DNA from 3 places in the Methylobacterium sp. E-041 genome. Region 1 is predicted to be linked to each of the others. Evidence: predicted binding sites of a transcription regulator. Region 1 holds the regulator's gene; each other region holds the start of a gene.
The links. Region 1 encodes PhoB, which activates phosphate uptake and scavenging genes when phosphate is short. Its sites were predicted from a motif close to TGTCATNNANCTGTCAT; they were not measured.
Positions count from the first base shown of each region.

Region 2: MKK70_RS20560 (ceramide glucosyltransferase) is a predicted target of PhoB. The motif match lies at 1,908-1,924, and genes of this name have one in related genera.
Region 3: MKK70_RS24295 (DUF2794 domain-containing protein) is a predicted target of PhoB. The motif match lies at 1,793-1,809, and genes of this name have one in related genera.

Region 1 covers NZ_JAKSYQ010000299.1:118,187-121,455, reverse strand. The annotation lists gene MKK70_RS28620 (protein-disulfide reductase DsbD family protein) at 1-1,309, shown strand, start outside; gene phoB (phosphate regulon transcriptional regulator PhoB) at 1,518-2,219, opposite strand; gene phoU (phosphate signaling complex protein PhoU) at 2,401-3,114, opposite strand; gene pstB (phosphate ABC transporter ATP-binding protein PstB) at 3,147-3,269, opposite strand, start outside.
Region 2 covers NZ_JAKSYQ010000228.1:5,325-8,593, forward strand. The annotation lists gene MKK70_RS20555 (glutamine amidotransferase-related protein) at 1-587, opposite strand, end outside; gene MKK70_RS20560 (ceramide glucosyltransferase) at 652-1,833, opposite strand; gene MKK70_RS20565 (NAD(P)/FAD-dependent oxidoreductase) at 1,954-2,904, shown strand; gene MKK70_RS20570 (histone deacetylase) at 2,901-3,269, shown strand, end outside.
Region 3 covers NZ_JAKSYQ010000268.1:79,546-82,814, reverse strand. The annotation lists gene MKK70_RS24310 (cupin domain-containing protein) at 1-64, shown strand, start outside; gene MKK70_RS24305 (L,D-transpeptidase) at 85-600, opposite strand; gene bluB (5,6-dimethylbenzimidazole synthase) at 774-1,421, opposite strand; gene MKK70_RS24295 (DUF2794 domain-containing protein) at 1,835-2,209, shown strand; gene MKK70_RS24290 (Bax inhibitor-1/YccA family protein) at 2,494-3,261, opposite strand.

The sequences.
Region 1 (3,269 bases):
GCCGAGCGCGGCGCCGGCGGCGGCGCGCACCGACCCGGCCGAGGCGCTGACCCTGTGGACCGCGGCCGGCCTCGCGCTGCTCGGCGGCCTGATCCTCAACCTGATGCCCTGCGTCTTCCCGGTGCTGTCGATCAAGGTGCTGAGCCTGGTGAGGCATTCCGGCGAGGCGCCGGCGCGGGTCCGGCTGCACGGGCTCGCCTACACCGCGGGGGTGCTGGCGGCCTTCCTGGCGCTGGCCGCGCTGCTGATCGCCCTGAAGGCGGGCGGCGCCGGGATCGGCTGGGGCTTCCAGCTGCAATCGCCGACCGTGGTGGCGGCGCTGGCCTACCTGCTCTTCGCCATGGGCCTGAGCCTGTCGGGCATGCTTCACCTCGGCGGGCGGCTGTCCGGGCTCGGCGACGGGCTGACCCGGCGGGCCGGGCTCCAGGGCTCGTTCTTCACCGGCGTGCTCGCGACGGTCGTGGCGACGCCGTGCACCGCCCCGTTCATGGGCTCGGCCGTGGGCTTCGCGCTGACGCAGTCGACCGCTGCCGGCCTCGTCGTGTTCGCGAGCCTCGGCCTTGGCCTCGCCCTGCCCTTCCTGGCGCTCACCCTGTGGCCGCCGGCGCTGCGCGCCCTGCCCCGGCCCGGCGCCTGGATGGACGTGCTGAAGCAGGCCCTCGCCTTCCCGATCTACGCCACGGTCGCATGGCTGGTCTGGGTGCTGGCGCAGCAGGTCGGGCCGCAGGGCCTGCTCGCGGCGCTGATCGGGCTGGTGCTGATGGGCTTCGCCGCCTGGACGTGGGAGCTCGGCCGCGACGCGCGGCCGGTCCGGGCGCAGCTCGCCCGCGGCCTCGCGGTGCTCGCCGTCGCCGGCGTGGCGGGGCTCGCCCTCACCCTCGATCACGACCGCGTCGCACCGGGGGCTCAGGCCCGGGCCGAGGGGATCGAGCCGTTCACGCAGGCCCGCCTCGACGCGCTGCTGGCGAGCGGCCGGCCGGTCTTCGTCGACATGACGGCGGCGTGGTGCATCACCTGCCAGGTCAACGAGCGCACCTCGCTCGGGACGGCGGCGGTCGGCGCGGCGATGCGCGCGCGCGACGTCACGTATCTCAGGGGCGACTGGACCAACCAGAACCCGGAGATCACCCGCCTGCTCGAGCGCCACGGCCGGAGCGGCGTGCCGCTCTACCTGCTCTACGCGGGTGCCGGAGAGCCGACGGTTCTGCCGCAGATCCTCACCGAGGGGACGATGCTGAGCGCGCTGGACGCCGTGAAGGCGACGGGCCGCAGCGCGGGGCTCGACGGCGGGGGGACGAAGGTCCCCTGAAGCTTGGTAAAAATATAATTTTCGTAGGACTGAAATCACTTCAGTGTGCGCGACGGCTCCCTCTCCCATGGGGAAAGGGTTGGGGTGAGGGGCGTGACCGACCCGGATGACTCACGCCCCTCATCCTGTCCTTCTCCCCATGGGAGAAGGGACCCACGGCAGGTCGCGGATCGTTGCGATCGCTTGAGCCGTCCACCGAAAGCCGAACTCAATCCTCGCCCGAGAACGTCTCGTCGAAGGCGTACCCCGAGCCGCGGACGGTGCGGATCGGGTCGGTCTCGCCGGCGCGGTTCAGGGCCTTGCGCAGGCGGCCGACATGCACGTCGACGGTGCGCTCGTCGATGTAGACGTCGTGGCCCCATACGCCGTCGAGGAGCTGCTCGCGGGAATAGACCCGGCCGGGGCTCTGCATCAGGAACTCGAGCAGCTTGAACTCGGTCGGCCCGAGGTGGATCTCCCCGCCGGCCCGGCGCAGGCGATGGCTGTCGCGGTCGAGCTCGATGTCGCCGGCTTCCAGCAGGTTCGCGACGTGGCTGGGCTTGGCGCGCCGCAGCAGCGCGCGGACGCGCGCCAGCAGTTCCGGCACGGAGAACGGCTTGACGATGTAGTCGTCGGCCCCCGTCCCGAGGCCGCGGATGCGGTCGCCCTCCTCGCCGCGGGCGGTGAGCATGATGACCGGCAGGGACACCGTCTCGCGCCGCGCCCGCACCCGGCGGCACAGCTCGATTCCGGAGAGCCCCGGCAGCATCCAGTCCAGCAGGATCAGGTCGGGCACCTGCTCTTGCAGGCGCAGCTCGGCCTCGTCGCCGCGGGCGGCGGAATCGACCTCGAAGCCCTCGGCTTCGAGGTTGTAGCGCAGGAGGGTGGTCAGCGCCTCCTCGTCCTCGACGATCAGGATCCGCGTACGCATGCAGGGCACTCCCGGGCGGACCGCCCGACTTTCTCATCCATCGCCACGGTCCTCCCTCCCCCCCTGAAGCGGGTCGGGAGAGGGGAGCGCCGTATCCGGAGCGGTCGCTCCCCTCTCCCGACCCCCGCTCACGCGAGGCCCACCCTCCCCCCGCACAGGAGGAGGGAAGAGACGGCAGCCCTCAGGCGCTCGGTGCCACCGTCGCGTAGTTCGAGGCGTCGTTCTTCGGGCGGTCGCCAGCGAGGTTCTCGCCGGTGGACAGGTAGTGGATCGTCTCGGCGATGTTGGTGGTGTGGTCGCCGATGCGCTCGACGTTCTTGGCGCAGAACAGAAGATGCGTGCAGAACGAGATGTTGCGCGGGTCTTCCATCATGTAGGTCAGCAGCTCGCGGAACAGCGAGTTGTAGAGCGCGTCGATCTCGCCGTCCCGCTCCCACACGTTGTGGGCCGCGTTGACGTCGCGGCTGGCATAGGCGTCGAGCACGTCCTTGAGCTGCTCCTGGACGAGGTCGCTCATGTGCTGCACGCCGAGCACGATCTTCTGGGCCTGGGCCTGGTCGCTGATCGCGACGACGCGCTTGGCGATGTTCTTGGCGAGGTCGCCGATGCGCTCGAGGTCGCCCGAGACGCGGATCGCCGAGATCGTCTCGCGCAGGTCGATCGCCATCGGCTGGCGCCGGGCGATGAGCAGCACCGCGCGCTCCTCGATCTCGCGCTGCAGCGTGTCGAGGCGCTTGTCGGCGACGATCACCGCCTGGGCGAGCTGGGTGTCGCGGCGGACGAGCGCGTCGGTCGCCTCGGTCATCATCTTCTCGGCGACGCCGCCCATCTCGGAGATCGAGCGGCGCAGGTCTTCGAGGTCGGTGTCGTAGGACGTGACGATGTGGCCGGGCATGGGCGTGGGTCCTCGAACGATCCGGGTGCGGCTCAGCCGAAGCGGCCGGTGATGTAGTCCTGGGTCTGGCGCACCGTCGGGTTCATGAAGATGCGGTTGGTCGGGCCGACCTCGATGACCTCGCCGAGATACATGAAGGCGGTGAACTGCGAGAT
Region 2 (3,269 bases), on a different contig from region 1:
GCATCGGCATGGCCGGCGATCAGGGCGCGGGTGTAGTCGGGCTCGAATTCCGGGTGGAACTGCACCGACAGCGCGGCGCGGTCCCGGTATTCCAGCATCGCGTAGGGCGTGAAGGCGCTCGCCGCGAGCACGCGGGTCGCGGGCGGGGCCACGACGACCTGATCCTGATGGAACGCCGCCACCGCGATCCGTGTCGCGTCGTCCATGAACGGCGCCCGCTCCGTCACCGCGTAGCCGTGCAGGCCGAGGGCGCGCCCCTTCTCCGAACGGATCGCGCGGCCGCCATAGGCCTCCGCCATCACCTGATGCCCGAAGCAGATGCCGACGAGGCGCTTCTCCGGCGGGAGCGCGCGCAGGGCCGCGATCAGCGGCGCGATCCACGGCAGCGGATCGTAGACGCCGGCCGCCGAGCCGGTGACGGCGTAGCCGTCGAACGCCTGCCAATCGGAGGGCATCCGTCCTGCGCGGACATCGAAGATCGTGCTGTCGTGCGCCGGCCCGATCATCCGAGCCGTCATCGCGCCGTAGGAGGGGAAGCGGTCGAGCCGCGCCGGCGGCGATCCGGCTTCGAGGATGGCGATGCGCACGTGACCGACCGCTGCTGATGATCCGCGACCGGCATCGCGCCGTTCGCGCCGCGATGCAACCGGGTCAGGCGGGGCGCGCCGTCCGCCCGACCCGTCGCGGCCGGACGACGGGCTTGAGGCGGATGTCCATGGCGTTGCCGCGCCAGACGATCGCGCGATGGGTCCAGGCCGCGCACCAGACCAGCGGGATCAGCGCGTCGCGCAGAACGAAGGCGAGGAGCAGGCGGGGGGCGTGGAACCAGCCGGCGCGCGTCGCCAGCCGGAGCTCGGCGGCGTAGCCCAGAGCTGCGAGAGCGGCGAGGCCGGCCGCCGCCGTCCAGGTTCCGGCCAGGAGCCCTGCGAGCAGGAACGGCAGCAGCGTGCCGCTGGCGATCTCGGGCGCGAAGAACAGCGGGAACGTCACCCGGCGCAGGCGCGCCCAGCGGATCTGGCGGGACCAGACCTCGGACGCCCTGCGGCGCCCCAGCGGCTGCTCGAACGGCGCCGCGACGAGGTGGACGCGGCGGCCGGCCGCGCGCACCAGCTTCGTCGCCGCCGCGTCCTCGGCGATCTCGGCGGCCAGCGCCCGGATGCCGCCCTGCGCCTCCAGGAACGGGCGATGCCAGAGCATGCTCTTGCCCTGCGCGAAGCCGAGCCCCACCGCCTCGCCGGCATATTGCCAGCGCGCCTGGAGGGTGTTGAGGAAGGCGCACTCGACCGCGGCCCAGATCCCGTCCGGCCGTGCGCCGATCGGCGTCGAGCAGACGAGGCCGGTGTCGGCGCGCCACGCCGCCTGCATCCGCTGCAGGTAGTCCGCCGGCATCAGCACGTTTGAATCGGCGATGACGATCCAATCGTGTCGCGCCGCCTCCCAGCCCCGCACGCAGTTGTTGAGCTTCGGGTTGTCGCTGATGCGCTCGTCGCCGATCAGGATGCGGGCCGGAACCTGCGGATGTGCCGCGACCAGGCGGCGGACCAGCGGCAGCACCGGATCGGCGGCATCGGCGACGCAGAACAGGATCTCATAGGCCGGGTGGTCGAGCGCGAAGCCGCGGGCGAGGGTCTCTTCGCTGAAGGTCTCGAGGCCGCAGACCGGGCGCACCAGGGAGATCGGTGCGCCGGCGGGGAACGTGGTCTCGCCGGGCGAACGGCCGATCCGCCGACCCGCCACGATCAGGCTCGCGAGGTGGACGATCGTCAGGAGCGCGCACGGCGCGAGGGCGAGCGCGGTGCCGTCGAGGGCCGGTAAGGTGCTGGCGAGACCCATGCGGCACGCATCTCCGAACCGGCCTGTCCCGCGGCGTGCGGCCGCGCCGGCGGACTGCCCCTAACAGGGTGCGCATTTCAGCCGTATGACAGCCTCGGGCGCACCCAGGGGAGCGAAGCTTTGGCCGAAGGCGGAACCGTCGCGATCCTCGGAGCCGGCATGGCGGGCGGCGCCGCCGCCCAACGCCTCGCCCAAGCCGGCATCGCCGTCCGCATCTTCGACAAGGGCCGCGGCATCGGCGGGCGCATGGCGACGCGGCGCACCAGGACGGGCCAGCGCTTCGACCACGGCGCGCAGTTCTTCCGCGCCAAGGGCGACGCGCTCCGCGCGCAGTGCGCAACCTGGATCGCGTCCGGCGTCGCTGCGTCCTGGGGCGAGGACGGCCGCACCGTCGGCCTGCCTGGCATGCCGGCGCCGGTCCGCGCCCTGCTCGACGGCTTTCCGGTCTCGCTCGAGACCACGATCATCCGCATCGCGCGCTCGGAGGCCGGCTGGATGCTGACGGATGCGGACGGCGTCGCCAGCGGTCCCTTCGCCGCCGTTGGTCTGACCTTCCCGGCGCCGCAGGTCGTGGCGTTGATTGCGGCGAGCGGTCTCGTCCTGGCCGGGCCGGACCGGGCGACCTACGCGCCGTGCTGGTCGCTGCTCCTCGACCTCGACGAGCACCCCGGCTTCTCGAAGGCGCATCTGGCGTTCGCCGACGGTCCGATCGCGCTGATCGTGCGCGAGGAGACCAAGCCAGGCCGCGCGGCCGGTCACGCCCTGGTGGCGCATGCCGCGCCGGACTGGTCCCGCACGCATCTGGAGGATCCGCGCGAGGCGGTCCGGGCCGCGCTGATCGGCGCGCTCGAAGCCCGTCTTGGCCGGGCGGTCCGCCCGGCCTACGCCGCCGTCCATCGCTGGCGCTACGCCATGGTCGAGACGGCGCTCGGCGAGCCCTGCCTCTACGATCCGGCGCAGCGGCTGGGCGCGGCCGGCGATTGGTGCCTCGGCCCGCGGATCGAGGCGGCCTTCGACAGCGGCCGGGCGCTGGGCGAGCGCATCGTCGCGGACCTGAAGGGCGCGCGGTGATCCCGCCGATCGTGTTCCACCCGGCCTACGAGGCGAGCCTGCCGGCCGGGCACCGGTTCCCGATGCGCAAGTACGGGCGGCTCGCCGAAGTCCTGACGGAGCGCGGGCTGGCGCCGCGCGGGTTCGTGACGCCGGAGCCGGCCTTGCCCGAGCTGCTGCGGTTCGCCCACGATGCGGCTTACGTCGAGGCCGTCCTCGCTCTTTCGGTCCCGCGGGCGATCGAGCGGGCGATCGGCCTGCCGGTGGACGCGAGCGTCGTCCGCCGCTCGCGCGCCTCGGTCGGCGGCACGCTGCTCGCGGCGCGCCTCGCCCTCGCGCAGGGTCTCGCCGGAAGCGCTGCAGGCGGGAGCCATCATGCCCGGCGC
Region 3 (3,269 bases), on a different contig from region 1:
GCACACCTACCACATCCTGGAGACCTTCACGGCGATCGAGGCGACGGCCCCGCCCGCCGCCTGATCCCGCGGGCTCCGGGGCGTTCAGCGCGTCACGTAGACCGGGGTGCCGACCGAGACGCGGTCGTAGAGGTCGACCACGTCCTGGTTGTACATCCGGATGCAGCCGTAGGAGGCCCAGGTGCCGACCGAGCTCGGGCGGTTGGTGCCGTGGATGGCGTATTCGCCGCCCGACAGCGTCATCGCGGCGGCGCCCATCGGGTTGTGCGGCGAGCCGCCGGCGATCAGGTTCGGCAGGCGCGGGTTGTCGCGCTTGACCTCGCTCGGCGGCGACCATGCCGGCTGCACGTACTTGCCGTCGATCGACTTGGTGCCGAACCACTGCTTGCCCGGCTTGCCGACCGCGACGGGGTAGCGGATCGCGGTTCCGTCGCCGTTCACGAGGTAGAGCCGGCGCTGCGAGACGCTGATCACCACCGAGCCCGGCATCACCCCGTCCGAGAACGGCACCACCTCGCGTGCCAGGGCCGGCGCCCCCGCGACGAGACCGGCCAGCAGCGCGCCGCCGAGGCTCGTGGACACGTACTTCCTGACCGACATCTTGGGATCTTCCTGCAAAGCGTGACCGTTCGCTGCAGCAATAATCCACGGCCAAGCTCGGCGTTCCAGCTCATCCTGCGACGACTGCGGGCTTGCTCACCGTCTTCGGGGAAGACGGTAAAAAGCGCCGGGCTTCATCGTGATAAAGGCGATCGTCCGTCGAAAGACCTGCTTTACCGCTCGATCAGATCCAGCGCCGTCGCGTCCTGGGCCTGCCAGCCGTGGCGGACGAGCTCGGGGTCGGCATGCTCCTCGACGGGCCAGCCGACGCAGAGGTAGGCGACGAGGTGCCAGCTGCCCGGCACGTCCAGCAGCGCCGCGATGCGCGCCGGCTCGAGGATCGAGACCCATCCGGTGCCGAGGCCGCGGGCGCGGGCGGCGAGCCAGAAGGTCTGCACGGCGCCGACCACGGAGTAGCGCAGCATCTCCGGCATGGTCGCGCGACCGAGGCCGTGGCCCGCCTCGGTCGCCTCGTCGCAGAAGACGGCCAGGTGCACCGGCGCTTCGCGCAGGCCCGCGAGCTTCAGGGCGCGATACTGCGCCTGGCGGGCGTCGGCGTAGCGCAGGGCCGCATCGGCGTTGCAGCGCTCGAAGCTCGCGACCACGCCGGCGCGGCGCTCGGGGTCGGCGACGCGCACGAAGCGCCACGGCTGGCTGTTGCCGACGGAAGGGCTGCGATGGGCCGCCGCCAGGCTCTGGCGGAGCAGGGCCTCGTCCACCGGGTCGGGCCGGAAGCGGCGCACGTCGCGGCGCCACGCGAACAGGTCGTCGAGCGCCTGCCGGAAGTCGTCGTCGAAGCGGGGCGGGCGGGGGTCGGTCATGGTCGGTCCGCCTCATAGCGGGTTTTGCGCCTTCCCGCTGCCCGTGGGCCCGGGGAGATCGAACGGGCCGGGCGGGCACAAAAAAAGGCCGCCCTCGCGGGCGGCCTGAAGTCCTTGGGTCTCGAAACCTCTGGGATGTCGCGTCGTGGGATCCGGTGACGCCCGAGGGCTGGGGAGCTCGGGATTCGGGCGTCGACGGGCACGACCCGACGAGGGTTCGGCCTTCGTTGTCGCGCCGCAACGCGGCTCGGGAAAGGCGTGATCGGGGCGAAAGCGCGGCATTTGTTTCTTGGGCGTGTCCCGTCCGCAACGAATCGGATCGCCGCCGCGGGACTCTTGCGGGCCGGCCACCCGAGGCCCATCCTCAGCGGCTGACGGCAAGACGACGGCGGCAGGCCGACGGCGGAGGAACGATGACCGAGCGGACGAGCGGCGAGATCCGGACAGACGATTCGACGGCCCGCGTGGTCCCCTTCCCGAGCCCATCCACCGCCCCGCAGATCGCGTTCGATCGGCACGAGCTGCGCACGATCTTCAACCTCTACGGCCGCCGGGTCGCGGAGGGGGAGTGGCGCGACTACGCCCTCGACTTCCGCCGCGACAAGGCGGTGTTCTCGATCTACCGCCGCACCTCCGAGATGCCGCTCTACCGGATCGAGAAGGACCCGAAGCTCGCGCGCCGCCAGGGCGCCTACGCCGTGGTCGCCGCGACCGGCGTGGTGCTCAAGCGCGGCACCGACCTCGCCCGCGTGCTGGCGGTGCTGGAGAAGCCCCTGCGGGCCGTGTGAAGCGTTCGGATTTCTGCTCGGCGATCCTTCGTCCGGTGCCGTCTTGGCCGATGGTACGCTCGCTGCGCGCTCGGATCGCGGCGCGGGGGGGCCTTCCCCCGAGCAGGCGATCGGCCTCGCACATCTTCAGATTCCTTTTCCGGACCCTCCCCGTCATCCCGGGGCTGCGCAGGGCGGACATTGCCCGCTGGGGGAAGTGGCGCAGCGTAAGCGTAGCTCCCCGGAACGAAGAAGGCCCCGGCGTTTCCGCCGGGGCCTTCTTCGTTCGTCCGATCCGTCTTCGCTCAGCGGCGGTCGCCGAGGAGCGAGAGCAGGAACTGGAACATGTTGATGAAGTCGAGGTACAGCGTCAGCGCGCCGTTGACCGACATCTTGGCCGCCGCTTCGCCGTCGAAGCCGCTGGAGAGATACATCTCCTTCAGCTTCTGGGTGTCGTAGGCGGTGAGCCCCGCGAAGATCAGCACGCCGAGCACCGAGACGGCGAACTGCAGCGCCGACGAGGCCAGGAAGATGTTGACGATCGAGGCGATGATGATGCCGATCAGGCCCATCATCAGGAACGAGCCCATCCCCGAAAGGCTGCGCTTGGTGGTGTAGCCGTAGAGGCTCAGCGCGCCGAAGGTCGCCGAGGTGATGAAGAACACCCGCACCACGCTGGCGCCGGTGAACACCAGCAGCAGCGTCGACATCGAGGCGCCCATCACCGCCGCGAAGGCGAAGAACATCGTCCGCGCCGACGAGGCCGACATCCGGTCCATCCGCATCGAGAAGGCCAGGATGAAGGCGAGCGGGGCGAACATCAGAACCCACTTGAGCGGGCTGTTGTAGAGCGTCTGGCCGAACGGGGTCAGGGCGAGGCGGCCGGTCGCGGTCGCGGTGGTGGCGGCCATGTTGAGGCCGAGCGCGACGAGGCCGGAGATGCCGAGCCCGACGACCATGTTGTTGTAGACGCCGAGCATGAAGGTCCGCAGGCCCTGGTCGAACGCGACCTGGGTGCCGGCCTGCGACGGCGCCTGGGCGCCGTAGCGGAAGGGAGAGTTGTCGAATGCCATGGGAGTGA